3 regions of the Nocardia sp. NPDC050793 genome follow, and region 1 is predicted to be linked to each of the others. Evidence: riboswitches for the same ligand, from Rfam matches in the RefSeq annotation. Region 1 holds a riboswitch; each other region holds the start of a gene.

Region 1 (9,623 bases):
GGTCCGCTTCCGCGCGGATCGTCGCGAACGACTGCCGATAGATCTCGGCCCCGTCGGTGAGGTAGCTGGTGCGCACGTCGGACATGGGGACCACCTTATGGGGCGCCCGAACGGACCTCGCCGACAGCCCGCGCGCGGCGGAGCCGCTCCTCGGCCGGTCGCGGGTCAGGTGCGCGGTCGTTCGAGGATGCGGGACATGACGATCGCGCTGCGGGTGCGCCCGACGCGCGCGTTCTCCCTGATGCGTTCCACGGTCGACTCGATCTCGGCCATGTCGGTGGCCATCACATGCACCAGCGCGTCGGCCTCGCCCGCGATCGTCCAGACGCCCACCACCTGCGGGATCGGCTCCAGGCTTCGGCGCAGCTCGGCCGGGGTGATGTTGTCGCGGTAGTACACCTCCACGTAGGCCTCGGTGGTCCAGCCGAGCGCCGCCGGGTTCACCAGCGCCGTGAAGCCGGTGATCTGCCCGCTGGCGACCATGCGGTCCACCCGGCGCTTGACCGCGGGCGCGGAGAGACCGACCGCGGAGCCGATCTCCTGGAAGGACGCGCGGGCCGAGCGCAGCAGATGGCCGAGGATCCGGCGGTCGGTATCGTCCACGTCACATCACCTTCCGCTCGGCACAACGATTCGCCGTACACACGGCGATCTGCGCAATGATTCGGCATTCCTGACGCAATGGTAGGCCGTTTACCTTCGGATCAGCCGAATCCGCGCCTGACCTCGGGAGCCCACGATGACATCGGTAGCTACCCTCCAGACCACCGAGCCAGCCCCGGCACGCCGACCCGTGCCGCGCCGGTTCGTGATGTGTCGCCCCGACCATTTCGACGTCCGGTACTCGATCAACCCCTGGATGGACCCGGACGCCCCGGTGAACCGCGCACTGGCGCTCGCCCAATGGGACGCCTTGCGCGAGACCTTCGAGCGCCACGGTCACCGGGTCGACGTGGTTCCCGGTGAGCCAGGGCTTCCCGACATGGTGTTCGCCGCCAACAGTGGCCTCGCCGTCGGCGACCGGATCATGTCGGCGCGCTTCACCCATCCCGAACGCGCCGCCGAGGGCCCCGCCTTCCACCGCTGGTTCACCGGACGCGGCGGCGTCGAGGTCGTGGCGGCGGCGGAACTCAACGAGGGCGAGGGCGATTTCGCCTTGGTCGGCGGACGCTTCCTGGCGGGCACCGGTTTCCGCAGCTCCGCCGCGGCCCACCGCGAGGTCGAGTTGCACTTCGAAATCCCGGTGATCTCACTGGAATTGGTGGACCCGCGCTTCTACCACCTGGACACCGTCCTGATGGTCCTCGACGACGCCACCATCGCCTACTACCCGCCCGCCTTCGACGAAACCAGCCGCACCCTCCTCACCGGCCTGTTTCCCGATGCCATCGAGGCGACCGCCGCCGACGCCGCGGTCCTCGGCCTGAACGGCGTCTCGGACGGCTACCACGTCTTTCTCAGCCCGCAAGCCACCGACCTCGCCGCCGCCCTCCGCGCCCGCGGCTACCTCCCGGTCCCGGTGGACGTCTCGGAACTGTTGAAGGCGGGCGGCGGGATCAAGTGCTGCACCTTGGAGTTGCATTGACCTCGAGTGGTAGCCGCATGTCTCAGTCGAGGCGATAGCCGCCGGGGGTCGCCACCACGTCGGTGACGACGCCGCGCGGGCGGCCGCAGCGGCGGTCGCAGCCGGACCAGTGCTGGCGGCCCGCGACCGTGACGTCCCCGGCGGGGATGATCTGCTCGCGCGCGGTCTCGGCCGCCGCGCCTTCGGACAGGACGCGGCCGGATTCGACGGCGGCGGTGACGTCGGCGCGCACGTCCGTGAGCGACTTCGCGCAGCCGGGCTGTCCCGCGCAGGCGCTGACGTGCAGCCAGGGGGAGTCGGCGTCGAAGATCAACCCCATCGGGGCCAGCACGCGCACCACCTGCTCGGCGGCCCATTCGTCGAGGTCGGCGATGACCAGGCTGCGCCACGGTGTGACGATCACCGGACGTTCGACGGCCGCGACGAACTCGGCGACCCTGGCGTCGAGCGCACCGAGCCGCACGCCGGCGCCGAGCGCGACCATGCCGTCGTCCTGGTTCAGCCAGCCGATCGGAACATCCTGGGCGGCAACGATTTCCATGCGCTCGGTGCCGGGAGTCAGGCCGAGCGACTCGATGATGCGGGCCGGGCCGTCCGCGATCTCGTGCAGCCGCCACTGACCCGAGCTCACCTCGAGGAAACCCTCCGCGGCGGCCAGCGCTGTATCGACGGCCTCCGCTCCGGTGACGCGGACGCCGGTATCGGTCCCCGCCAGCAGCAGCGCGAACTCGTCGGGACCGACCGCGTGGACGCCGATGTCGCCGCCCAGCGTGCTGACGTCGCCGCGCCCGTCGTCGAGCGTGAACAGCACCCGCCCCGGCAGTTTCGCCAACCGGGGCGTCGCGCACAGCCGGGCATCGAGGTCGCCGATCAGCCCGCGCACGTCCGCGAGCCCGCCGACCCGCCCGGACAGCGGCGAGGCCACGATATTGCGCACCCGCTCGTGCGTCCGGCTCGGCAGCAATCCGGCCGCGGTCGCGCGCGCGGTCAGCTCCGCGGCGTCGCGCACTTGCCGCAGCTGGAGATTGCCACGGGAGGTGAGTTCGATCGCGCCGTCGCCGAGTTCGCTCGCCGCGGCGGCCAAGGCCAGCACCTGTTCCGGCGTGAGGTGTCCGCCGGGCACCCGGATGCGGGCGAGCGGTCCGTCGGCGGCCTGATGGAGCCGGAGCACACCGGGGCAGGAATCGGGGGCGGTTCGGGTCATAGCTCCCTCAGCCTACGTGCGCGATCAGGTCGTGAGACCGCGCGTCCGTGCGCTGCTTCACCGAGCGCGGTGACCCCGCGATCGATAGGGCCGCGGCAAGACCCGCACCTCGGCAGCTACGACCTCGGCGTCGAGCGCACGCCCGCGGGCTGGCGCGTCAACAAGTTCCACTACCTGCTGAAGGTCGTCGACGGCAACGCCGACCTGTCCTGAACCGGGGGTACGGCGGTCCGCACCGGGCCGGGTAGCATCGGCGTGCTCGGCGGGCGACGAGGAAACCGGTGCAATTCCGGTGCGGTCGCGCCACTGTGAACAGCCAGACCCTCTCCGGCGAGCACCACACCCGATGGGCGCGTCACCCGAGGAAGGTCACCCGTGATCCTGCTGCTGTCCACGTCCGACACCGATCTGCTCAGCGCGCGCGCCAGCGGCGCGGACTACCGGCTGGGCAATCCCGCCCGCCTGCTGGTCGACGACCTACCCGGGCTGCTGGACGGGGCGGATCTCGTGGTCGTCCGCATTCTCGGCGGCAAACGCGCCTGGGAGGACGGGCTCGCCGCGCTGCGCGACAGCGGCGTACCGATGGTCGCGCTCGGCGGCGAGATCGCGCCGGACGCCGAGCTGATGGAATGCTCGACGGTGCCCGGCGGCGTCGCGGCCGACGCGCACAACTATCTGGCCGCGGGCGGCCCGGAGAACCTGCGGCAGCTGCACAACTTCCTGTCCGATACGGTCTTGCTCACCGGCCACGGCTTCACGCCGCCGGTGCAGCTGCCGAGCTGGGGCGAGCTGGATCGCGAGGCCCGGTTCCCGGCGCCCGTCGCCGGTGTGCCGACCGTAGCGGTGATCTACTACCGCGCCCAGCATCTGGCGGGCAACACCGGCTATATCGACGCACTGTGCGCAGCGATCGAGGACGCGGGCGCGCGACCGCTGCCGCTGTACTGCGCCTCGCTGCGCACCGCCGAGCCCGAGCTGCTGGCCACATTGCGTCAGGCGGACGCGCTGGTCGTCACCGTGCTCGCCGCGGGCGGCACCAAACCGGCGACCGCGTCGGCGGGCGGCGACGACGAGGCGTGGGACGTCGGCGCGCTCGCCGACCTGGACGTGCCGATCCTGCAGGGCCTGTGCCTGACCAGCGGCCGCGCCCAGTGGGAGGACAACGACGACGGTCTCTCGCCGCTGGACGTCGCGACCCAGGTGGCGGTGCCGGAATTCGATGGCCGCATCATCACGGTGCCGTTCTCGTTCAAGGAGTTCGACGCCGACGGCCTGTCCACCTATGTCCCCGATCCGGAGCGGGCCGCGCGGGTCGCGGGCATCGCGACACGCTACGCGCGGCTGCGCCACATTCCGGCCGCCGAGAAGCGGCTGGCCGTCGTGCTCTCCGCCTATCCCACCAAGCACGCCCGCATCGGCAACGCCGTCGGCCTCGACACGCCCGCGAGCGCCATCCGGCTGCTCACCGAATTGCGTTCCGCCGGTTATGATCTCGGCGACCAGGGCGAGGTGCCCGGCCTCGAGGAGCGCGATGGCGACGCGCTCATCCACACGCTCATCGCGGCCGGCGGGCAGGACCCCGACTGGCTCACCGCCGAACAGTTGGAGGGCAACCCGATTCGCATCGGCGCCGCCGCCTACACCGCGTGGTTCGACACCCTGCCCGAGGACCTGCGCGAGGCCGTCGTCGAGGCATGGGGCCCGCCGCCGGGCGAGCTGTACGTCGACCGTTCGGCCGATCCGAAAGGCGAAATCGTCATCGCCGCACTGCGTTTCGGCAATGTGGTGCTGATGGTGCAGCCGCCGCGTGGGTTCGGCGAGAACCCGGTCGCGATCTACCACGATCCCGACCTGCCGCCAAGCCACCACTACCTTGCCGCCTACCGCTGGCTGGCGGCGCCCCAGGCGGCGGGCGGTTTCGGCGCGGACGCCATGGTGCATCTCGGTAAGCACGGCAACCTGGAGTGGCTGCCGGGCAAGACCCTCGGCATGTCGGCCTCGTGCGGCACCGACGCGGCGCTCGGCGATCTGCCGCTGATCTACCCATTCCTGGTCAACGACCCCGGTGAAGGCACCCAGGCCAAGCGTCGCGCGCACGCGACCCTGGTCGACCACCTCATCCCGCCCATGGCGCGCGCCGAAAGTTACGGCGACATCTCGCGATTGGAGCAACTGCTCGACGAGCACGCCAACATCTCCGCGCTCGACCCGGCCAAGCTGCCCGCCATCCGCCAGCAGATCTGGACGCTGATGCGCGCGGCCAAGATGGACCACGACCTCGGGCTCGCCGAACGCCCGGACGAGGAGTCCTTCGACGACATGCTGCTGCACGTCGACGGCTGGCTGTGCGAGATCAAGGACGTCCAGATCCGCGACGGACTGCACGTTCTCGGCCAGGCGCCCGCGGGCGACGGCGAGCTCGACCTGGTGCTGGCGATGTTGCGCGCCCGGCAGCTGTGGGGCGGCGAGGTGTCGGTGCCCGGTCTGCGAGAGGCGTTGGGGCTGAACGAATCCGGCGGTGAGGCCCGTGAGCGGGTCGACCTGATCGAGGGCAGGGCGCGCGAGCTGCTCGGCGCGTTGCAGGCCGCCGACTGGTCGGTCGACGCGATCGACGGACTGGTCGCGGAGTTCGCAGACACCCTGGCGCCTTCGGGTGCGGCGGCTGTCGGCGGCGCGGAGCCCGGTACGGCCGGCGCGGTGCGAGCCGTGCTGCGTTTCGCCGCCACCGAAGTGGTGCCGCGCTTGCGGCAGACGGGCGTCGAGATCGAGCGGGTGCTGCACGCCTTGAACGGCGGGTTCGTCCCTGCGGGACCGAGCGGCTCGCCGCTGCGCGGCCTGATCAACGTGCTGCCCACCGGCCGCAATTTCTACTCGGTCGATCCGAAGGCGGTGCCGTCGCGGCTGGCCTGGGAGACCGGTCAGGCCATGGCCGAGTCGCTGGTCGAACGCTATCGGGCCGATCACGGCGAATACCCGCGTTCGGTAGGGCTTTCGGTGTGGGGCACCTCGGCCATGCGCACCTCCGGCGACGACATCGCCGAGGTACTCGCGCTGCTCGGGGTACGCCCGGTGTGGGACGAGGCCAGCCGACGCGTCACCACACTCGAGGTGATCCCGCTGCCCGAACTCGGCAGGCCGCGCATCGATGTGACCGTGCGCATCAGCGGATTCTTCCGCGACGCCTTCCCGCACGTGCTCGCCCTGCTCGACGACGCCGTCCGGCTGGTGGCCGAACTGGACGAGCCCGCCGAATCGAATTACGTTCGCGCGCACGCCCAGTCGGATCTCGCCGAGCACGGCGACGCGCGCCGCGCCACCACCCGGATCTTCGGCTCCAAGCCCGGCACCTACGGCGCGGGCTTGCTTCAGCTCATCGATTCCAAGAGCTGGCGCACCGACGACGACCTCGCGCAGGTCTACACCGCCTGGGGCGGTTACGCCTACGGCCGCGATCTCGACGGCGCCCCCGCGGCGGACGACATGCGCTCTGCCTATCGCCGAATCACGGTGGCCGCCAAGAACACCGACACTCGCGAACACGACATCGCCGACTCCGACGACTACTTCCAATACCACGGCGGCATGGTCGCCACCGTGCGCGCGCTCACGGGTAAGAATCCGGAGGCCTACATCGGCGACAGCACCCGGCCCGACGCGGTGCGCACCAGGACGCTGTCCGAGGAGACCTCACGCGTGTTCCGTGCGCGCGTGGTCAACCCACGCTGGCTGGAGGCGATGCGCAGGCACGGTTACAAGGGCGCGTTCGAGATGGCGGCGACCGTCGACTACCTGTTCGGCTACGACGCCACCACCGACGTTGTCGCCGACTGGATGTACGAAAAGCTCACCGAGAGTTACGTTTTCGACGACGTGAACCGCAAGTTCATGGAGCAGTCCAACCCGTGGGCGCTGCACGGCATCACCGAACGGCTGCTGGAGGCAGCCGAGCGCGGCATGTGGGCCGCACCCGAGCCGGAGACGCTCGACCGGTTGCGCCAGGTGTACCTGGAGACCGAAGGCGAACTCGAGTAGCTCGGCCTCGCGCGGGCGGGCCCGGTTATGATCGGTTCCGCCCGCCGCCCATTCCGCGGTATGCCATCGCAAAACGACGCCTCGGTTTCTATTGTGCCGCATGTCGTTTCGTTCTTGTTATCGGGTACAACGGCGTGCAAATGCTATCGGCCCGAATTGGCAACCCCCCAATTTCATGGCCGATTCGCTGATCTTGCAACACAATTCGGTCTCGTCACTCTATCGACACCGAGAGTGCCTATGGCGCATCATTATCGATGTCCTGAAAGCCGATTCTCGGGGCACTCAATATTCGGATCGGCCGGATGATGGAGACTCATCATGATCAAAAAGTTGATAGCGGCCGCGGTGCTGACTGTTGCCGCGACCACCGGCATCGCCACCGCGACCGCAAACGGTTCGCCCGGCGGCGTGCTGGCGGGGGTGGACCAGGAGGTCGAGTACACCGCCTCGGTGGCGCCGGATCGCTCGGGCGCGACGCTCACCCTCGCGTCCGGGACCTTCGAGGTCGCGCCGGACGCGGTGCTGGTGCACGCGCCCGACGGCACGGTGATCGGCAGCCTGCCGACCACGCTGCACACCGTGGCGGGGCAGCAGGTGCACTTCGCGCCGGTAATCGACGTGAGCGCAACGGAATTGACGCTCACCCCGGTGAGCGGCCCGGTCCAGCCGGAACTGGCGTTCATCGGTGATGCGGGAACGACGATCGGCGGTATTGCGATCGGTTGTGTGATCGGCGCATTGATCGGCGCGATCTTCCTCATCCTGCCCGCCATTCCCGGCTGCATCATCGGCGCCGTGATCGGCGGGATCATCGGCGCGAACGCCTGAGCCGAGCAATCGCGGGGTGAACGACCCCGCGACCACCCGCGGCCCGTACCGGAAGAATTCCGGACGGGCCGCTCCCGCGCCCTCGCAATTTCCGTACACCCCGCATTCCATTTCTTCCGTAAATCGGTCCTCGCGGACCTTCACGCTTCGCAGGCGGTACAACCTGGGCGAGGCGTAGGAAGTCGCTGCGGGAACCGCCTCGCCGAGGGGCCAGTCGTGGCCGCCGGGCGGCCGTGTGTGCGACGGGTTCGCGGGGAGTGTGCGGCGGGGCGCCGATGGCGGCGGTGAGCGGCGGAAATACGTCGAAAATTGGGGTGTCCAGCTATTGACTAGACGGAAAAACCGAGGACTATAGGTTGTACACCGGAAACACCGAAGAAGAGTCGTACAAACGGCGGAGACGTCCAAAGAATGTAGTGACAAATCTTCAAGATCCGGCTAGGCCCCCGGCAAGCCAGTCGAAGACCGGAGAGACGTCAGCGACGACTGACGCTCACGGAATCGATGGAGACTACCGGGGACTGTTCTGTTCGGGGGTGGTTCTCCCCCGGCTCCTCAGCCGGCCTTCGGAACGAGCGTGTTGTGCCGCGCCGCGGTCCACCACCGGCCGTTCTCCTTCACCAGGACGTACAGCGTGACCATCGCCGGGTCCTCGTCGATCAACTCGCCCTCCGTCGTGATCGCCCGCGCCGCCTTGTGCGCGACGGCGACATCCGGACGCAGGAAGACGATGTCGGTCACCTCGTACCGCGCGTACTCGTCCTTCAGGAACCCCGCCAGCCCCTTGCGGCCCGCCTCCAGCAGCGCCTCCCGTCCGGTGATCACCATGCCCACCGCATTGCCCGCCGCCGCGTTGGCCGTGAAGCCGCTGACCATCAACTCCGCGTCCTTGTTGTTGAAGCCCTCCTCCACATCGGCCACCAACCGCTTGATCGCGGCGATGTCCTCGGTGTGATCCACGGTCGTGTCCTCGACCACCGGAGATTCGTATGTCGTTGCGTCCATGGCCATCAGCTTCGTACCTGAACAAAGGTTCAGGTCAAATCCATGGCCGCGGCCCCGCGGTACCCGACGCGTGGAGGTAGTCATGATCGTTCACCTGCTGCGTTTCGCGTTCCGCGATGGGGTGGCGGAGGGCCGGAAAGCGGAGGTTCTCGCCACGATGCGGCGCACGGCGGCGGTGGAATCGGTGTCGTTCTCGACGGTGGGACAGCATCTCGGAGATCCGACGACCGGGTATACGCACAGTTACTGCGTCGGCATCGCCGACCTGGCGGCGCTGGAGCGCTATATGCACGACCCGGTGCACCTCGCCGGCGATCCCGGCATCATCCCGCACCTGGCCAAGCTCGCGATCGGCCCGGACGTCTCCGACGACATGGACCCCGAGCTCGGCGCCAAGATCATGGCCATGCGCGAACGCAAGATCGCGATGTACCCGGACTGGGCCGAGTTGATGGAGTCGATCTCGGAAGTGCTGATCGCCGAGGAGATCTCACTGGCGTCCGGGGTGCGGCTCCAGCGGCTCAGGCGGATTCGGCCAGCCCGGCCGAGCGCCACGTGTCGGCGAGTTCCTGGAGCGGAATGCCGAGTGCTTGGCTCAGCGCGACGACGGTCCCGAACGCGGGCGACGGTAGCCGGCCCGTCTCGATCTTGCGCAGCGTCTCCGGTGAGATACCGGCGGCGGTGGCCACCTCGGTGAGGTCGCGTGCGCCGCGCGCAGCGCGCAGACGGGCGCCCAAGCGGCGGCCCGCCTCGATCTGCGCGGGCGTCAGCGGCAAACGAACCATGTGCCCCAGGGTAGATGCGGTATTTAAATACCGCAAACGACGCGGCGTGCGGTATGTCAGGCCCCCACCCGATCGAGGACGGCGCGCCAGCCGGCGAACATCGAAAAGCTGTCGAAGGCAGTGGAACCCTCCCGGCAGATCGAGCGGTGCGGTGCCCGCGCGGGGGACAGGATCTTCCACA
Region 2 (9,623 bases), on a different contig from region 1:
CCCGATCTCCACGATCGATTCGAAGGTCACCAAGGCAAGGCCGACCGGCGTCGGCGAGCTGGACCGGGTGCTCGGCGGCGGCGTGGTCGCGGGCTCGGTAGTGCTGCTTTCCGGCGAGCCCGGCGTCGGCAAGTCGACGCTGTTGCTCGAGGTCGCGCACCGGTGGGCCAAGCAGCGCGACGAGAAGTCGCTGTACGTGACCGCCGAGGAGTCCGCAGGACAGGTCCGGCTGCGCGCCGACCGCACCGGCGCGGTGCACGAGCGGGTGTACCTGGCGGCGGAGTCGGATCTGTCCATCGTGCTGGGACACATCGAGCAGGTGCGGCCGACGCTGCTGGTGGTCGACTCGGTGCAGACCATGCTCGCGCCGGACGTGGACGGTGTCATCGGCGGCGTCACCCAGGTGCGCGCGGTGACGGCGGCGCTCACCTCGCTGGCCAAGGCGAGCGGGATCGCCGTGCTGCTGGTGGGACACGTGACCAAGGACGGCAACGTGGCGGGACCGCGCACCCTGGAACACCTGGTGGACGTGGTGTTGCAGTTCGAGGGCGACAAGAACTCCACGCTGCGCATGGTGCGCGGCATCAAGAACCGCTTCGGCAGCGCCGACGAGGTCGGCTGTTTCGAGTTGCACGAGGACGGCATCGCGGGCGTCGACGACCCGTCGGGACTGTTCCTGCACCACCGCACCGATTCGGTGCCGGGCACCGCGGTCACCGTCGCGATGGACGGCAAACGGCCGCTGGTCGGCGAGGTGCAGGGCCTGACGGTGAAGACCGAGATCCCCGCGCCACGCCGCGCGGTCAGCGGACTCGACTACAACCGGGTCGCCATGGTGCTCGCGGTGCTGCAGAGTCGCGGCCGGGTCTTTCTCGGCAAGCACGACGTCTACGCGGCGACCGTCGGCGGGATGCGGCTGGTCGAGCCCGCCGCCGACCTGGCCATCGCGCTGGCCATCGCCAGCGCCGAATCCGACACCGCGCTGCCGCCCGGCTGGGTGATACTCGGCGAGGTCGGCCTGGCGGGCGAGGTACGCAAGGTGACCGGCTTGGCACGTAGGCTGGCCGAGGCGCAGCGCCTCGGGTTCACCACCGCGCTGGTGCCGCCAGGGCTGGAGCGAGTGAAGGGCGGGGGCATGAAGATTCACGAGGTGACCGACGTCGGCTCCGCACTGCGGATCAGCGGCCTGCGGGCGCGGCGGGCGCAACGGGCCGAGGCGGCCGAGTGATTCCGGGGCGGTGGGCGGCGTACCTGCTCGGCAAGCCGGCCCGCCTCGCGCCCCGTCCTCCGGTCCAGGTCGCCAGGAACCGGCTCGCCGAGGTCGTCACCAGGCTCGCGCCAGGCACGCCGCTGCGTGACGGACTGGAACGCATCCAGCGCGGCCGCACCGGCGGCCTGATCGTGCTCGGCTACGACGACGACGTCGAGCGCCTCTGCGACGGCGGCTTCGAGCTCGACGTCGAATTCGCGCCGACCCGATTGCGCGAGCTGTCGAAGATGGACGGCGCGGTGGTGCTCTCCACCGACGGCGCCCGAATCCTGCGCGCCAACGTGCATTTGGTGCCCGATCCGAACCTGCCGAGCGCGGAGTCCGGCACCCGGCATCGAGCCGCGGAGCGGACCGCCGCCCAGACCGGCCACCCAGTGATCGCGGTGAGCAAGTCGATGCGCACCGTGACGCTGTACGTCGACGACGTCCGCCACCTGGTCGAGCCATCGGCCACGATTCTGGGCAGGGCGAACCAGGCGCTCGGCACGTTGGAGCGCTACAAGACCCGGCTGGATCAGGTGTGCGGGCAGCTCTCCGAGAGCGAGATCGAGGATGTCGTCACGCTGCGCGACGCGTTGTCGGCGGCCCAGCGCCTGGAACTGGTGCGCCGCCTGGCCGAAGAGATCGAGCAGAGCGTGCTCGAACTCGGGGCCGACGGCCGCCAGCTGGCGCTGCAACTGGAGGATCTGGTCGGCGACAGCGCGTGGCTGCGCGAACTGCTCATCCGCGACTATCTGGCGAGCGAGCCTGCCGCTGCGGCGGTGGATCACGCGCTGGCGAGCCTGGACCTGCTCACCGACGCCGAACTGCTCGACCTCACCAATCTGGCTGCGCCGCTCGGCTATCCGAACACCATCGAGGCGCTGGACCTGCCGATGCGTCCGCGCGGCTACCGGGCGCTCACCCGGATTCCCCGGCTGCGCTTCACCCATATCGAATCGCTGGTCGACTCGTTCGGCTCGCTGCAGGGGTTGCTCGTGGCCACCGCGAGCGATCTGCAGTCCGTCGACGGGATCGGGGTGCCGAGGGCGCGGCAGATCCGCGAGGGGCTGACCCGGCTCGCCGACCCGGGTGTGGAGAATTCGTTCGACAGGGGCCGGTGAACCGGCTCAGGCGATATTGAACGGCTCGGCCGCGCTGCGCACCGAACCCAGTTGCGCGACAACCGAATACGGCCCCGGCGGGACCGGGACCCGCTCGCCGGCGCAATTCGGCTGCGAGGTGGAGCCGGACCAGGTGACCTGAAACGCGGCCTGTTCACCGCGATTCATGTTGCGCACGTCGGGCTGACCGTCCGGGTAGCAATCGGTACTCGACCACAGCCTGCGGCTGCCGTCGAGGGTGTACACCGAGATCTGCTGCAGCCCGGAGCCGACGTCGCGGGAACAGGTCACCGAGGAGATGTTGGTGATCACGATGCCGAACACCGGCTGCTCGCCCGCCTTGTAGGTGGGCTGCTCGACGGTCACCTTCACCGCGAGCGATTGATCGGGACACTGCGCCGCCGCCGCGGGAATCGCGCTCGGCACCGGGCTTGCCGAAGACTTCGGCGCGTCCGCGGCCGAGGACTTGGCCGGGTCGCCCGGCTTCTTCACCGACGAAGTCGAACTCGACGCGGCCTGCTTGGCGTCACCGGGCGAGCCGCCACCGCGGACGGCCATCACCACCAGCCAAATCACCAGCGCGAGCGCCACGACCAGGATCCCGATGGCGAAAACGCGACGTCGCCAGTAGATCTCCGGAGGCAGCGGTCCAGTCGGTTCCAGCACGATTCAAACTTACGGGCAGCATCGGGCGCGGTGTCTCAGGACCTCGGCGTGTCGGATGGGACGACGCCATGGTGCCGGGTGTATGGCACCCGGCACGCTGGGGAAACTCCGCACTGAACCGGTTCAGACGACCTCGCCGATGTTGCCGACGACACGCTGCAACCTGACTTGCCCTTCGGCCAGTTTGTAAGTGACGCAGGCGATGGCGAGCTCGCCGGTCGCGACCCGCTGGGAAACGATCATCGACCGTTGCATCAGCAGCCTGCTCGTCTCGACGACGTGCCTGGCCTCCATCTCGTCCACGCTGGACAGGCCCTCGCGGCGGCCGATCAGGATGGAGGGCGAGACCTTCTCGACGACGCTGCGGATGAATCCGCCGGGCACCTCGCCGCCGTCGAGCGCGTCGATGGTCGCTTTCACCGCGCCGCAGCTGTCGTGTCCGAGCACCACGATCAGCGGTACGTTCAGCACCTGCACGCCGTATTCGATGGAGCCGAGCACCGAGCTGTCCACCACGTGGCCCGCGGTGCGCACGACGAACATGTCGCCGAGCCCTTGGTCGAAGATCAACTCCGCCGCCACGCGCGAGTCGCCGCAACCGAACACGATGGCGGAAGGATGCTGACCGCCGACGAGCTTCGCCCGGTCGGCGGCCCCTTGACTAGGATGCAACAGCGTGCCGTTGACGAAACGCTCGTTGCCCTCGCGGAGGGACTTCCAGGCGCTGATCGGGTTGGAATCAGACATACCGACCATTGTGCACAACGCAATCGCTACCAGCGAGTCTGTTTCGTTACGGGTCGGCAAATATGGACTGGCCGCCGACTGGCGGAGACGGTGAGGGCAATGCGTAGCGGCACTGGTCGAGGCACCTCGGCCCGGCAACAAATCGGCGATCGCGGCATCGACCCCGACGCGCTGCTGGACTGGTACGGCGAGACCGCCCGCGACCTGCCGTGGCGACGTCCTGGCGTCACCGCGTGGCAGATCTTGATGAGCGAGATCATGCTGCAGCAGACGCCGGTCGTGCGGGTCGAGCCGATCTGGCTGGAGTGGGTGGCGCGCTGGCCGGTGCCGTCGGCGATGGCAGCGTCCTCCCAGGCCGAGGTGCTGCGCGCGTGGGGCAAGCTCGGCTATCCGCGGCGTGCGCTGCGGCTGCACGAGTGCGCGCGGGTGCTCGCCGCCGAACACGGCGACGAGGTCCCCGCCGACGTGGACGTGCTGCTCGGGTTGCCCGGCATCGGCGCGTACACGGCGCGGGCGGTCGCCTGCTTCGCCTACGGCCAGCGCGTCCCGGTGGTGGACACCAATGTGCGCAGGGTGGTCGCGCGCGCCGTGCACGGCCGCGCCGAGGCAGGCAACCCCGCCGCGCGCGACCTGGCCGAGACCGAGGCGCTGCTGCCCGCGAAGATCGACCGCGCCGCAAGGTTTTCCGCGGCGCTGATGGAACTCGGCGCGACGGTGTGCACCGCGCGCACGCCCGACTGTGCGCGATGCCCGCTGCCGGTCTGCGCGTGGGTGACCGCGGGCCGTCCGGTGTCGGAGATGGTGCGCCGCACCCAGAAGTACGAGGGCACCGACCGCCAGGCGCGCGGCCGCCTGCTCGACGTGCTGCGCGCCGCGAGCGGACCGGTGGAACGGGGGCGCCTCGACCTGGCCTGGACCCGTGATCCCGGCCAGCGCGACCGGGCGCTCGACTCGCTGCTGATCGACGGGTTGATCGAGCAGACGGCCGACGGGCTGTTCGCGCTCGCGGGCGAGGGAGATCGTTAGCGGCGCCGCCGGTCGCGGCGCAGCTCAGTCCAGAACCCGGCCGAGGAAGCGCTCCACCTCGGCGCGGTAGCGCTCCGGCTGGTCGTCGTGGACCAGATGCCCGGCGTCCGGGATCAGCACATACTCCGCGTTCGGGTTGGTCGCGGCCATCTCCCGCATCTGCCCGGCCGGTGTGATGGTGCGCTCACCCTCGATGAGCAGCACCGGAACGCGCACCGCCCGCCACTGCTCCCAGAAATGGCGGGTGCCCCACTCTTCGGAGATGTCGCGAAAAGTCGCGACCGAGCCGTGCAGGCGGTATCCGTCGGGGCCGTGCTCGAACGAGTTCAGGAAGTAGCGCCCGGCGACCGGACCGAAGTACTCGAGCACCGAATCGGCGTCCGGAAACGGCTGCGGCCAGGCTTCGATCATGGCGGCCCAGTCGGCGGCGGTACGCCCGGTGAAATCGGGGGCGATGTCCTCGACCACCAGCGCGCGCACCCGTTCCGGATACTGCGCGGCGAAGACCCAGCCGTGCAGCGCGCCCATCGAATGGCCGATGACCACCATCGGCTCGGTGACCCGCTCGGTGGCTTCGGCGAGATCGGCGACGAACGCCTCGGTGGTCAGCTCCTGCGGCGCGGGGCGGCCGTGGCCCGCCGCGTCGAAGGTGTAGACGTGCCCGTGGCGGCGCAGCCAATCGAGCTGTTCGCCCCAGGTGCGCGCGCTGCCCATCAACCCGTGCAGCAGCAGGATCGGCACGCCTGCTCCGCCTTCGTCGTACCACATCGGCTCGATTGTGCCCCCGGGCTCGTCCGGGCGCGCGACCGACCGCACGCGGGCGACGTATTGTCGAGGTCATGGCTGTTGTGAAGATCAACGCGATCGAGGTCCCCGAAGGCGCAGGACCCGAGCTGGAGAAGCGCTTCGCGCACCGCGCGCACGCGGTGGAGAACTCGCCCGGCTTCCTCGGCTTCCAGTTGCTGCGCCCGGTCGCGGGCGAGAACCGGTATTTCGTGGTGACCCAGTGGGATTCCGAGGAATCCTTCGCCGCATGGCGGGACGGTCCAGCGCGCGCCGCGCACGCGGGCAGCGGCGACAAGAAGCCGGTCGCCACCGGCGCTTCGCTGCTCGAATTCGAGGTCGTCCTGGACGTCGCGGCCAAGTCCGCGTCCTGAGCCGAGCGGGTAACGACTCGCCCACACCGTGGTCAACAGCTTTCGATCGTGTTGACGACGGGCGCACGATGGTGTCACAGTTCGAGGTGACCAAGCGAGGGTGATGCGGTAATTCCGGTGTGATTCCGGAGCGGTCGCGCCACTGTATTCCACGCATCGAGTCCGTTTCCGGCCGTGCAGGCCGGGGCGGGTCGCGGTGCCGGAAAGCCAGACACCGGCACCGTCGCACCACCATCTCACGGGACGCGAAAGCGTTTCGCCGGACGCGAAGTCCGGTTGGGACGTATCCCTAGGAGGACTCGAATGGCCATCGCGCATACACCGAGCCGGGCAACCGAATCCCTGGCAACCGTGCTCGTCACGGTAGGTGTCGTTCTTCTCGCACTGCTCACGCTGTACCTGGTCGGCTTCGATCAGGGCGCCATCTCGCGCAGCGGGATGTTCATGCACGAGCTGATGCATGACGGACGGCACTTGCTGGGTGTTCCGTGCCACTGAATCAACCCACCCTGCCGAGCCCCCTGGCCGGCTCACTCAAAACCCTGCTGCTGCGCGGCCTGCTCGCCGGTCTGATCGCCGGCCTGCTGGCCGCCACGGTGGGATATTTCGTCGGCGAACCCAAGGTCGACGCCGCCATCGCCATCGAGGAGGCGAACGCGGCCACCGAGGATTCGCACCACGCTCCTGACGAACCCGCCTCGGGCCACTCCCACGGTGACGGGGAGGAGCCGCTGGTCGGCCGGCCCGGACAGAAGTTCGGCCAGTTCCTCGCCCTCGGCCTCAGCGGTCTCGCCTTCGGCGCGATCTTCGCTTCGGTCGCGCATTTCGCGCGGCGTCACACCGGCCTGTCCGGTCCGAAACTGGCGATCGGGCTCGGTGTCGCGGGCTGGGCCGCGATCGTCGCGGTGCCGTTCTTCAAATACCCGGCGAACCCGCCCGCGGTCGGCGATCCGGAGACCATCAACGACCGCACCCTGCTGTGGGTGGCCTCGGTGCTGCTCGGCCTCGCGGCCGTCGGCGCCGCGGTGTATGCGTACAAGCTGCTGCGGGGACAGCTGGACACCGTCCGGCTGATCGCTGGTGCGGCCGCGTTCGTGCTGATCACCACGCTGGGCTACGTCCTGCTGCCCGGCGTCGACGAGGTGGCCGCCGACTTCCCGCCGAGCCTGCTGTGGCAGTTCCGGGTCGCGTCGCTGGCCGTCTCCGCCACGCTGTGGGCGGCGCTCGGTCTCGGTTTCGCGGCGCTCACCGAGTTCGCGCAGCGCACTGGCACCCCGGTACGGGGCGAGGTTGCTACCGCGGGCTGATCCGCGTCCAGAAGATCAGGGGCAGTGTCGGTTTCATGACCGGCACTGCCCTTTCTCGTTCCGCCCGCACTTCCGATGCACCGCGTTCGGTGATGCTGGCAGCCGCGGCTTTCGTCGTAGCACTGCTCGCCGGGGCAGGCGAGGCGTTGGCACGGGTGGCGATGACGCTCGAACGCTCCGACGCCGACCTCTCGGGCCTCGCCCTCGGGTTGGCCGTGCGCGGCGCGATCTACCTGTTCGTGTTCGCCGTCGTGGTGCGAATGACGCGCGGCGACCGGATGGCCCGGCTCGCACTCGCGCTCGGCCTCGGCGTTCTCGGTCTGGCCTCGCTGCTCGTGGAACCGCTGACGTCGCTCGCCGCCGACGGGCTCGACCTGTCCGTCACCCCGAGCTCGCTCGCGCTGGGAAGCCTGCGCACGATCCACGTGCTCGCCGTGCTCGTCGCGATTCCGGCCATGTACGCATCCGGCGCTCGCGAGTACTTCGCCCGCCGCGCGACCCCATGACTCCCCGCACTCCACGCCGGAAGCGAGAAGTGCGGAGAATCAAGCGGTCACGCCAGGGCGGCGTCCAGGCTGATGGTGTCGACGCCGGCCAGCGCCTTGGAGACCGGGCAGCCCGCCTTGGCGGCCTCAGCCGCGGCCAGGAAGCCGTCGGCGTCCAGGCCGGAGACCCGGCCGCGGACGGTCAGCTTGATCGCGTTGATGCGGAAGCCGCCCGCCGGGTCAGGGCCGAGGGTGACGTCGGCGGTCACGTCGAGGCTCTCCGGAGTGCCGCCCGCGTTGCCGATCTGCGCCGAGAGCGCCATGGCGTAGCAGGAGGAGTGCGCGGCCGCGATCAGCTCCTCGGGGCTGGTGGTGCCATCGGCCGACTCGGCGGAGCGCTTCGGGAACGACACGTCGTACTTGCCGACGCCCGAACTGGTCAGCTCGACCTGACCGGAGCCGTCCTGGAGGCCACCGGTCCATGCGGTGCGCGCGGTACGTGTTGGCATCATTGTCCTTTCACCAAGTGAGCCGAACTCGTGCAGCTAGAACCTACCCGCACACACCGATCGCGGGCACCGCTTCGGCGGGCGAGCCGTCAGACGATCGCGCCGAGCTTCCTGTCGAGCTGCTCGAGCACCTGCGGCCAGGCTTCGCGGTGCCGGTCTCTGGCCGCCTCGCTGGCAAACCCGGCGTGACGCAGGCGAAGCCGGATGCCGCGCGGCTGTTTGACGAACTGCACGCTCACCACGGTCTCGGCGCCCTCGGTGCCACCTTCGCCGGTGACCCAGGTCAGCTCGACGAGACGCTCCGGCTCCAGCCGCAGGAAGCGGCCGTAGTGCGGGTTGCGCCTGCCCTCGAATTCGGTCTCGAAGAAGAACGGCTCGTCCACCTCGGGCCTCATCCGCACCGAATCCGGGGCGGCGAACCAAATGTCGAACCCCTGCGTAAATGCGGCGTAGAGCAGGCCGGGCGATGACTTCATCACCCGCTCCACGGTGAGCTCGTGGGGCCGTGTGGACAGATCCGGGAGGCGAACTGACTGGTCGACCATCACCGGACCATACCCGTGCCGCACCGGCGCCCACAGCATTCGCCCCTCCGTAACCGACGGCGGTCACTCGGGATTGGTCACCCTGGCCAGCACGATGCCGCCGAGGATCAGCGCGAGCGCGAACACCCGGCCCGCGCTGAGCGGGTCACGGTGCACCACGATGCCCAGACCGATCGCGCCCACCGCGCCGATGCCGGTGAACACGGCGTAGGCGGTGCCGACGGGCAACGTCTGCATGGACCTGGACAGCAGATACACCGCGAGGCTGCCAAGCGCGAAGCACACCACAGTGGGCAGCGGCCGGGTGAAGTTCTCGGTCGGTTTGATGCTCTGCGACCAGACGATCTCGACCAGACCGGCGAGACCCAGTGTCAGCCAGTTCATTTCAGTACACCCCGCCGAGCGATCGCGCGGTCTCCAGCGCCTTCGCGTAGGAGTCGTCGTGTTCGGCGCGGCGGTCGGCCAGTGCCGGATCCTGGCGCGAGTTGGCCAGTTCGGCGTGCACGAAAACGGTGTCGGTCACGGCGAAATGGCCCGCGAAGAAGTCGCGCAGGAAGCGCTCCTGATAGTCGAAGGCCGCCTTGGGCGCACCGGGCGTATAGCTACCGCCGCGCGCGGAGGCGACCACGAATCGGCGGTGGCCCAGCGACATTCGCGGGAAGGTGATCTGGTCCAGCCAGGCCTTCAGCGCGGCGGGAATCGAGTAGTTGTACATCGGGGTGCCGATCAGGATCACGTCGGCGGCGAGCACCTCGTCCAAGAGAGGACGGAGCACCTCGAGCGCCGCGGCCTGCGCCTTGGTCGTCAC
Region 3 (9,623 bases), on a different contig from region 1:
CTTGCGCGGCAACGGCCGCGACACCCCACTGCCCGTCATGGGCGTCTTCGAAGTACACAACGGCGCCATCACCGCCTGGCGCGACTACTTCGACATGGCCGCCATCAACCGCGCCTTCGGCCTCCCGGGCTGAGGTCGATCCGACCTTGCGTCCGGCGCGCTCTTCCATGCGATGCGCGCGGAATCCGACTACGGCGGTGACGGGAGTGAGGCCGTCAGCCGGTCGCGGAGTGTGGGCCAGTCGAGGTGGGCCTGTTCGGCCCCGGGTACCGCCAGGAGTGCGGTGCCGCGCAACGTGGCGAGGGTGGTCAGCAACCATTCGTGGAAGCCGTCTCGCGCCGCAACCTCGGGAACGAGCTCGCCGGCCAGATCGCCGACGGCGGTAGTCGCGAGGTTCGCCAGCATGGCCGCAACGTCGGCGAGATCCGCATCGTTGCGGCCGACGGCGTACAGCTCGAGCAGTGCACGGCTTATCGGCAGGTTGTGGACCTCCCACAGCAAGTCGAGCAGTGCCTCGAACCGCCCGGCGCCCGGCGGCAACGGGCCGACCTCGGCCTGCACATCGGCCACGTAGCGTTCGACGATGCGCTCGAGAGCGGCCTTCACCAACGCGGCCTTCGTCGGGTAGTAGTGCTGCATCGCGCCCTGGCTGACACCGGCACGAGCGGCCACCGCTGCAGCGCTCAACGCGACGAACCCCTGCTCGACGAGCATCGATACCGTCGCCCCGAGCAGCCGATCCTGAGTCTCTGCTCGTCGTTCGGCTTGGCTTCGCCGTGGTGTCGTCTTGACTCTGGTCACAATCCACAAGGCTAGTACCCCACTTGCAAGTTGCTAACTTGTATCTTACCGTTTGCGCATGCCGTCCCCATCGAGCAATGCGCGAGGACTAGCGAACCGCGCCTTTCCGTCCCTCGCTTCCCTGGTCGTCCTCGGCGCCATGCTCACCGAGTCAGCGCTGCGGGATTTCCTGCTGGTGAACGTCGGCGTCCAGTTCGCCATCTTTGTCGGCGCTGCCTGCATCCCGGGGTGGCGCACTCTCCGGATGTCCTATGTCGACATCGCATGGCCATGGGGGCTCGTTGCCCTCGGCGTCCTGACGCTCGCGATGAGTGACAGATCCCCGCTCGCCATAGCTGTGGCCGTCGTCTTCCTGGTTATGGGCGGACGCATGGGTATCGCTGCACTGGTCCTCTGGCGCCACGGCGAACTCGACCGTGAGCTGCCGCGCTATCGGTTCCAGCGAAAGCGGTGGGCAAAGGCCACCCTGGGCAGCGAGCGGCTCGACATCGTAGCCGAGATCCTGGTCCAGGCATTCTCGAACATCACCGTCATGGCCGTACCGGCAGCGCTGGTGATCGCGATCGACGGTGCCGGAATGAGCGCAGTCGCAGCGGCAGGCATCATCTTGTGGGCGGTGTCGTGGGTACTGGAGTCGGTCGCCGACTTTCAGAAAATCCGTTTCGTCCGGTCGATGTCGAGGACGAATACGCGGGGGCATTGCGACGTCGGACTCTGGAAGTACAGCCGACACCCCAACTACTTCTTCCAGTGGATGCAGTGGAACGCGATCATCGTCCTGTGCTTGCCGGTGCTGCGCCGAGCATTCGACGAATTCACGCCCGTCGCGGCGATCGGCGCCAGCCTCGGGCTGTTCGCGCTGTCGGCGATCATGTACTGGTGTCTCGTGTACTACACCGGCGCTGTCCCGGCCGAGTACTACAGCGCGCAGAAGAGGCCGGGCTACCGCGACTACCAGGCACGGACCAACCGATTCATGCCCGGGTTCCGTCGCCACAGTGCTTCCGTTAGCGACACACTGTGAGCTGAGGGCGTCAACTTTCGGCTCGGCAGTGGCGCGACTTGGCGCCCAGATCTGCAGGGCATGCTCATCCCAGTACGCGTAGTACGACGACCGCCCGACGGGCGATGGATGGCGTCATAAGACCGGCGTTGACGATCAGCCGAAAATCGTTGTTGGCTGACCGGTGGAGATCACCTGCCGCACCGAGGATCTCCGCGGGGGGAACCGAACGGACGCGGCGCGCGTCGAACAAAGCAAGTGGGGAGCAAGGTTTCGTCGATGTGTGAGGAGGGGTGACATGGAAAGGTCGAGGTGTGTGCCGTCGTGGCGGCAAGGGGTGAGTCCCAGGGCGCGGGTGCGTCCGGTGCGGGAGGCGGGGGAGGCTTGCGAGAGTTACACGCCGAGAAAGCGGCGGCAGCAAGGGCGTCCGGCGGAGGGAGAGTGAGATCGCTTCTGGCCGAGAGGTGCAGCCGGGGGCCGGGGGAGGTCGAGTCCGCCGGGGGGCGGGTGAGATTCGGTGCACAGCGGCCGGGCCGCGCGGGAAGCGCGGCCCGGCCTTCGTGCTAGCGCACCGCCTTGGCCGCGGCCACCATGTTGCGCAGCGAGGCCTCCACCTCCACCGGTCCGCGGGTCTTCAGACCGCAGTCCGGGTTCACCCAGAGCCGCTCGGCGGGAACGGCTTTCAGCGCGGCGCGCAGCGAGGCGGTGATCTCCTCGACGCTCGGCACCCGTGGGGAGTGGATGTCGTAGACGCCAGGACCCACGCCCAGGTCGAAGCCCGCGGCGTTGAGGTCGTCGAGCACCTCCATGTGCGAGCGGGCCGCCTCGATGGAGGTCACGTCGGCGTCGAGCCCCGCGATCGCATCGATCACCTCACCGAACTCCGAATAGCACAGGTGGGTGTGGATCTGGGTGGCGTCGGAGACGCCGGAGGTCGCCAGGCGGAACGAGCCCACCGACCAGTCCAGGTACGCGGGCTGGTCGGCGGCGCGCAACGGGAGCAGCTCGCGTAGTGCGGGTTCGTCGACCTGGATGATGCGGATGCCCGCGGACTGGAGATCGACCGTCTCGTCCCGGATCGCCAGCGCCACCTGGCGCGCCGAATCGGCCAGCGGCTGGTCGTCGCGCACGAACGACCAGGCGAGAATGGTGACCGGCCCGGTCAGCATGCCCTTGACCGGCTTGTCGGTCAGCGACTGGGCGTAGGCGATCCAGTCCACCGTCATCGGTGTGCGGCGAGTGACGTCGCCGAACAGGATCGGCGGCCGCACGCAGCGGGTGCCGTAGGACTGCACCCAGCCGTTCTCGGTGGCGGCGAAACCGTCGAGCTGCTCGGCGAAGTACTGCACCATGTCGTTGCGCTCCGGCTCGCCGTGCACGAGCACGTCCAAGCCCAGCTTCTCCTGCAGCGCGACGACGTCCGCGATCTCGGAACGCATCCGGCGCACGTACTCGGTCTCATCGATCTCGCCCTTGCGCAGCGCCGCCCTGGCCAGTCGGATCTCCGAGGTCTGCGGGTAGGAGCCGATCGTGGTGGTGGGCAGCGAGGGCAGATCGAGCCGGTGCGCCTGCAGCGCGCGACGTTCGTCGGCGGGCGCGCGCCGGGTGGCATCCGGACCGAGCGCGTTGAGCCTGGCCCGCACCTGCGCATCGGAGAGCCGCGGGTCGGCGGTGCGCGACGCCGCGGCGGCGCGCGCGGCGGCGAGCTCGTCCGCGATGGCCTGGGTGCCCTGCGCCAAAGCCGTTGCCAGCAGACGCACTTCGGTCACCTTTTCGGCGCCGAAGGCCAGCCAGGAGCGCAGCCGCTCGTCCAGCCCGGTCTCGGGCGCCAGCGAATACGGCACGTGCAGCAGCGAGCAAGAGCTCGACACCGCCACCGACGACGCGCTGCCGAGCAGCGTGCCGAGGGTGGACAACGCGCGATCCAGGTCGGTGCGCCACACGTTGCGTCCGTCGACCACGCCTGCGACCAGCAGCTTGTCCGCCAGCGACGGCAGCGAGGCCACCGCGGACAGGTCCAGCGCCGAGGTGAAGTCCAGAGCGATGCCCTCGACGGCGGTGCCCGCCAGCGCCGGCAGCGCCTCGCCGGGCGTGCCGAAGTAAGTGGCGACCAGGATCGCGGGCCGCTCGCTCGCCTCGGCGAGCTCGGTGTAGGTGCGCCGCACCAGCTCGATCTCGGCCTCGGTGAGATCGGTGACCAGTACCGGCTCGTCGATCTGCACCCACGCCGCACCCGCGGCGGCCAGCTGCCGCAGCAGGTCGCGGTAGAGCGGCACCAGCTCGCCGAGCCGGTCGAGCGCCGCTCCGCCGGTGCTCTTTGCCAGCTTCAGGAAGGTGATCGGCCCGACCACCACCGGGCGCGCGGGTACGCCGAGTTCGAGCGCCTCGCGCAGTTCGTCGAGCAGCTTCTCCGGATGCAACGCGAAGGTCGTCTCCGCGCCGATCTCGGGAACGAGGTAGTGGTAGTTGGTGTCGAACCACTTGGTCATCTCCAGCGGCTCCACGGTGTCGGTGCCGCGGGCCGCCGCGAAGTACCGGTCGAGCGGATCGGCGATCCCGGCGACCCGGGTCGGCAGTGCGCCGAGCAGCACGGCGGTGTCGAGCACCTGGTCGTAGTAGGAGAAGGTGCCGACCGGGATCGAGTCGAGTCCGGCCGCCTGCAGCTCGGCGAACTGGGTGCGCCGCAGGTCGCGGGCGACGGCGTGCAGCTGCTCGGCGTCGATGCGCCCGGCCCAGTACGACTCGGTGGCGCGCTTCAACTCCCGGCGCGGTCCCACGCGCGGTAGCCCGGGAACCGTCGCGGTGAAAGGGGTGTGCTGAGAAACAGTCACGGTGTGCTCCAGTGCTTTTCAGGTCGTGAGCCATCGCCATGCGAGCACGCGGCGACCAGCCGACGTCGCGGGCAGCCGTGTGGAAACGGAGCCCGGAAAGTCAGCACTGGTGGTCCGCGCGCTCAATCCACGAGGCGGTGGCCGCCGGATACGGCGTATCCGGCACGGCTGGCAGGTCTTCGGACTCGCGGGCACCGGCTGCGGAGCTGTGCTCCCGCCGACCTACTTGCCGTCGCTTCCCAGGCGTGCGCCCAGTGCGTGATGACGGTGTTCGTTCCTGCTCACCGCTGCGGGACAGTCCCGGATTCCCACCGGGTTCCCTCTCGCCCGCCGCCCGGAGGACCGGGAACGGGTTTCGACTCCGGGCGCGCGACGTCGGGGCTCCATCTCGTCGGGCGCACTGGAGAACCAGCTGCGTTGTCCAGCATAAACGGGCGCCGGGGTATTCCGTGCGCACCCCCGGCTCCCCGCACCGACCGAGCGTGGCGGCGGTGAGATGTGACGCCAGGATGAACGCAACTTCGCAAGCCTGCTAGGTCCCGTTGTGAAGATTGCTGCGAAGGGGACTTCCCTGTCGGCGCTGTATCCGGGGCCGGGTACCTTGGTTCAATGTTCTCGAAAGTCTTGGTTGCCAATCGCGGCGAGATCGCCATCCGCGCCTTCCGCGCGGCCTACGAACTCGGCATCGGGACGGTCGCCGTTTTCCCATACGAGGACCGCAATTCGGTCCATCGTTTGAAGGCCGCGGAGTCCTATCAGATCGGGGAGCAGGGCCATCCGGTCCGCGCTTACCTCTCCATCGAGGCGATCATCGACGCGGCCAAGACCGCGGGCGCCGACGCCATCTACCCGGGGTACGGATTCCTCTCGGAGAACCCCGATTTGGCGGCGGCCTGCGCGCGCGAGGGCATCACCTTCATCGGTCCCACGGCCGAGGTACTGGAACTGGCGGGCAACAAGGCGCGCGCCATCGAGGCGGCACGGGCGGCCGGGCTTCCGGTGCTGAAGTCCAGCGCGCCGTCGGCGGACGTGGACGAACTGCTCGCCGCGTCAGCCGAACTCGAGTACCCGATCTTCGTCAAGGCGGTCGCGGGCGGCGGCGGTCGCGGCATGCGCCGGGTCGCGGCGCCCGAGCAGCTGCGCGAATCGATCGAGGCGGCGTCGCGCGAGGCCGAGTCCGCGTTCGGCGACCCGACCGTGTTCCTCGAGCAGGCGGTGGTGAACCCGCGCCACATCGAGGTACAGATCCTGGCCGACCAGCACGGCAACGTCATGCACCTGTTCGAGCGCGACTGTTCGGTGCAGCGCCGCCACCAGAAGGTGATCGAGCTGGCGCCCGCGCCCAACCTCGACCCGGCGCTGCGCGAACGCATCTGCGCCGACGCGGTGGCCTTCGCCCGCCAGATCGGCTACAGCTGTGCGGGCACCGTGGAGTTCCTGCTCGACGAGCGCGGCAACCACGTCTTCATCGAGATGAACCCGCGCATCCAGGTCGAGCACACGGTCACCGAGGAGATCACCGACGTCGACCTCGTGCAGTCGCAGCTGCGTATCGCGGCCGGGGAGACACTCGCCGACCTGGGCCTGAGCCAGGATTCCGTGGCCATTCGCGGCGCGGCGCTGCAGTGCCGCATCACCACCGAGGACCCGGCCAACGGCTTCCGCCCCGACACCGGGCGCATCACCGCCTACCGCACCCCCGGCGGCGCGGGCATCCGCCTGGACGGCGGCGCCAACCTCGGCGCGGAGATCGGCGCCTACTTCGATTCCATGCTGGTCAAGCTGACCTGCCGCGGCCGTGACCTGCCCGCCGCGGCGGCCAGGGCCCGGCGCGCGCTCGCGGAGTTCCGCATCCGCGGCGTCACCACCAACATCCCGTTCCTGCTCGCGGTGCTCGACGACCCCGACTTCAAGGTGGGCCGGGTCACCACCTCGTTCATCGACGAGCGCCCGCAGCTGCTGACGCTGCGCCAGTCCGCCGACCGCGGCACCAAGATCCTCGAGTACCTGGCCGACATCACCGTCAACAAGCCGCACGGTGAGCGGCCGACCACGGTCTACCCGCACGACAAGCTGCCCGCCATCGATCTGAGCGTGCCGCCGCCGGACGGCTCGCGGCAGCGGCTGCTTCGCCTCGGTCCGGAGGGTTTCGCGCAGGCGCTGCGCGAGCAGAAGGCGGTCGGCATCACCGACACCACCTTCCGCGACGCGCACCAGTCGCTGCTGGCCACCCGCGTGCGGTCCAACGGTCTGCTGCAGGTCGCCGGGCACGTCGCGCGGATGACCCCGGAGCTGCTCTCGGTCGAGTGCTGGGGCGGCGCGACCTACGACGTGGCGCTGCGCTTCCTCTACGAGGACCCGTGGGAGCGGCTGGCCGCGCTGCGTGAGGCGATCCCGAACATCTGCCTGCAGATGCTGCTGCGCGGGCGCAACACCGTCGGCTACACCCCGTACCCGGAGCAGGTGACCCGGTCGTTCGTCTCCGAGGCGACGGCCACCGGTATCGATATCTTCCGCATCTTCGACGCGCTCAACAACGTCGACCAGATGCGCCCCGCCATCGACGCCGTGCGCGAAACCGGCACCGCCATCGCCGAAGTCGCGATGAGCTACACCGGCGATCTGTCGAACCCGAACGAGAACCTCTACACCCTCGACTACTACCTCAAGCTGGCCGAGCAGATCGTGGACGCGGGCGCGCACGTGCTCGCGATCAAGGACATGGCAGGCCTGCTGCGCGCGCCCGCGGCCGCGACCCTGGTCACCGCGCTGCGCAGCAACTTCGATCTGCCGGTGCACGTGCACACCCACGACACCCCCGGCGGTCAGCTGGCCACCTACCTGGCCGCCTGGCAGGCGGGCGCCGACGCGGTGGACGGCGCGAGCGCGGCCATGGCGGGCACCACCAGTCAGCCCGCGCTGTCGGCGATCGTCGCCGCGGCGGCCAACAGCGAGTTCGACACCGGGCTGGATCTGCAGAACGTGTGCGATCTGGAGCCGTACTGGGAGGCGCTGCGAAAGGTGTACGCGCCCTTCGAGTCCGGGCTGCCCGCCCCGACCGGGCGCGTCTACACCCACGAGATCCCCGGCGGTCAGCTGTCGAACCTGCGCCAGCAGGCCATCGCGCTCGGCCTCGGCGATCGATTCGAGGAGGTCGAGGCCAAGTACGCCGCCGCCGACCGCCTGCTCGGTCGCCTGGTGAAGGTGACGCCGTCGTCGAAGGTCGTCGGCGACCTCGCGCTGGCACTGGTGGGCACCGGCGTCGACATCGAGGACTTCGCCGCCGATCCCGGCCGCTACGACATCCCCGACTCGGTGATCGGCTTCCTGCGCGGCGAACTCGGCACCCCGGCGGGCGGCTGGCCCGAGCCGTTCCGCAGCAAGGCGCTCGCCGGACGTGGCGCGGCCAAGCCGGAGACGCCGCTCTCGCCCGCGGATCAGGCCGGGCTGGAAGCTGATTCGGCGCAGCGGCGCGCCACGCTCAACCGCCTGCTGTTCCCCGGCCCGACCACGGAATTCCTCACCCACCGCGAAAAGTACGGCGACACTTCGGGGCTCAGCGCCAACCAGTTCTTCTACGGACTGCGCCGCGGCGAGGAACACCGGGTGCAGCTGGAGAAGGGCGTCACCCTGCTGATCGGGCTGGAGGCCATCTCCGAGCCCGACGAGCGCGGAATGCGCACGGTGATGTGCATTCTCAACGGCCAGCTGCGGCCGGTCGCGGTGCGCGACAGGTCCATCGCCAGCGAGATCCCGGTGGCGGAGAAGGCCGACAAGACCAACCCCGGCCATATCGCCGCGCCGTTCGCGGGCGTCGTCACCCTGGCGGTCGCCGAGGGCGACACCGTCGAGACCGGCGACACCATCGCCACCATCGAGGCCATGAAGATGGAGGCCGCCATCACCGCGCCGCGCGCGGGCACCGTCGGTCGCATCGCGATCGGCAAGGTGCAGCAGGTCGAGGGCGGTGACCTGCTGGTCGAACTGGCCGTGCGCGAGTCGACCGCGGAATGACGCGGATCGTCGCGGGCGCGGCGGGCGGGCGGCGCCTCCGGGTGCCGCCCGCGGGTACCAGGCCCACCTCCGACCGGGTGCGCGAGGCGCTGTTCAGCGCGCTCGACGCCAGGATGGATCTGGACGGCGCGCGGGTGCTCGACCTGTACGCGGGCTCGGGCGCGCTCGGGCTGGAGGCGCTCTCCCGCGGCGCGTCCTACGCGCTGCTCGTCGAATCGGATCGCAAGGCGGCGGCCGTGGTGCGCGGCAACATCGCCGACCTCGGCCTGCCCGGCGCGGAACTGCGTGTCGGGCCGGTCGCCGCGGTGCTCGCCCAAGGCGGCGCGGGACGGTTCGATCTGGTGCTGTCCGACCCGCCCTACGACGTGGACACCGCGGCGGTGACCGCCGACCTGGTCGCGCTCGCCGACGGCGCCTGGTTGCACCCCGACGCGCTGATCGTCGTCGAACGGTCCAGCCGCTCGCCCGAAATCGATTGGCCCGCAGCCTTCGTCGCCGCCAAGCCGCGCCGCTACGGCGAAACCCGCCTGGAACTGGCCGACTACCGGCCGTGACCGGGTGGTAGCGTCGGCTCATGGCTGGAGCACTGTGTCCCGGATCGTTCGATCCGGTCACCAACGGGCATCTCGACGTATTCGCCCGCGCGGCGGCGCAATTCGACGAGGTCGTGGTGACCGTGATGGTGAACCCGAAGAAGCAGGGCATGTTCACCGTCGAGGAGCGGATGGAGATGCTGCGCGAGGCGACCGCGCACCTGCCGAACCTGCGGGTCGCCTCCTGGCAGGGCCTGACCGTGGACTTCGCCAGGGAACAGGGCATCACCGCCATTGTCAAAGGTCTGCGCGACGCGGGCGATTTCGGCTACGAACTGCAGATGGCCCAGATGAACAAGAAGCTCTCCGGGGTCGACACCTTCTTCATCGCCACCAACCCGACCTTGAGCTTCCTGTCCAGCTCGCTGGTCAAGGAGGTGG

Evidence for each region. Region 1 has a riboswitch for cobalamin ahead of cobN (cobaltochelatase subunit CobN). Riboswitches for the same ligand answer to the same signal wherever they lie in the genome.
Region 2: another riboswitch for cobalamin. It lies ahead of AB0H50_RS35185 (CbtB-domain containing protein); the one in region 1 lies ahead of cobN (cobaltochelatase subunit CobN).
Region 3: another riboswitch for cobalamin. It lies ahead of metE (5-methyltetrahydropteroyltriglutamate--homocysteine S-methyltransferase); the one in region 1 lies ahead of cobN (cobaltochelatase subunit CobN).

What each region holds. Positions count from the first base shown of each region.
Region 1 covers NZ_JBFAHG010000008.1:20,382-30,004, forward strand. The annotation lists gene AB0H50_RS25180 (precorrin-8X methylmutase) at 1-85, opposite strand, end outside; gene AB0H50_RS25185 (Lrp/AsnC family transcriptional regulator) at 166-603, opposite strand; gene ddaH (dimethylargininase) at 740-1,585, shown strand; gene cobG (precorrin-3B synthase) at 1,608-2,789, opposite strand; gene AB0H50_RS25200 (hypothetical protein) at 2,859-3,002, shown strand; cobalamin riboswitch at 3,009-3,136, shown strand; gene cobN (cobaltochelatase subunit CobN) at 3,165-6,821, shown strand; gene AB0H50_RS25210 (hypothetical protein) at 7,143-7,652, shown strand; gene AB0H50_RS25215 (SgcJ/EcaC family oxidoreductase) at 8,208-8,657, opposite strand; partial or broken gene AB0H50_RS25220 (Dabb family protein) at 8,740-8,982, shown strand; gene AB0H50_RS25225 (helix-turn-helix transcriptional regulator) at 9,179-9,442, opposite strand; gene AB0H50_RS25230 (hypothetical protein) at 9,499-9,623, opposite strand, start outside.
Region 2 covers NZ_JBFAHG010000021.1:7,236-16,858, forward strand. The annotation lists gene radA (DNA repair protein RadA) at 1-1,228, shown strand, start outside; gene disA (DNA integrity scanning diadenylate cyclase DisA) at 1,252-2,373, shown strand; gene AB0H50_RS35160 (hypothetical protein) at 2,380-3,039, opposite strand; gene AB0H50_RS35165 (carbonic anhydrase) at 3,163-3,786, opposite strand; gene AB0H50_RS35170 (A/G-specific adenine glycosylase) at 3,886-4,812, shown strand; gene AB0H50_RS35175 (alpha/beta hydrolase) at 4,837-5,580, opposite strand; gene mhuD (mycobilin-forming heme oxygenase MhuD) at 5,652-5,969, shown strand; cobalamin riboswitch at 6,024-6,207, shown strand; gene AB0H50_RS35185 (CbtB-domain containing protein) at 6,273-6,467, shown strand; gene AB0H50_RS35190 (CbtA family protein) at 6,458-7,276, shown strand; gene AB0H50_RS35195 (hypothetical protein) at 7,312-7,782, shown strand; gene AB0H50_RS35200 (OsmC family peroxiredoxin) at 7,830-8,270, opposite strand; gene AB0H50_RS35205 (SRPBCC domain-containing protein) at 8,360-8,815, opposite strand; gene AB0H50_RS35210 (multidrug efflux SMR transporter) at 8,879-9,199, opposite strand; gene AB0H50_RS35215 (NAD(P)H-dependent oxidoreductase) at 9,201-9,623, opposite strand, start outside.
Region 3 covers NZ_JBFAHG010000001.1:794,551-804,173, reverse strand. The annotation lists gene AB0H50_RS03635 (limonene-1,2-epoxide hydrolase family protein) at 1-133, shown strand, start outside; gene AB0H50_RS03630 (TetR/AcrR family transcriptional regulator) at 190-801, opposite strand; gene AB0H50_RS03625 (DUF1295 domain-containing protein) at 977-1,825, shown strand; gene metE (5-methyltetrahydropteroyltriglutamate--homocysteine S-methyltransferase) at 2,368-4,635, opposite strand; cobalamin riboswitch at 4,788-4,997, opposite strand; gene AB0H50_RS03615 (pyruvate carboxylase) at 5,245-8,649, shown strand; gene rsmD (16S rRNA (guanine(966)-N(2))-methyltransferase RsmD) at 8,646-9,203, shown strand; gene coaD (pantetheine-phosphate adenylyltransferase) at 9,224-9,623, shown strand, end outside.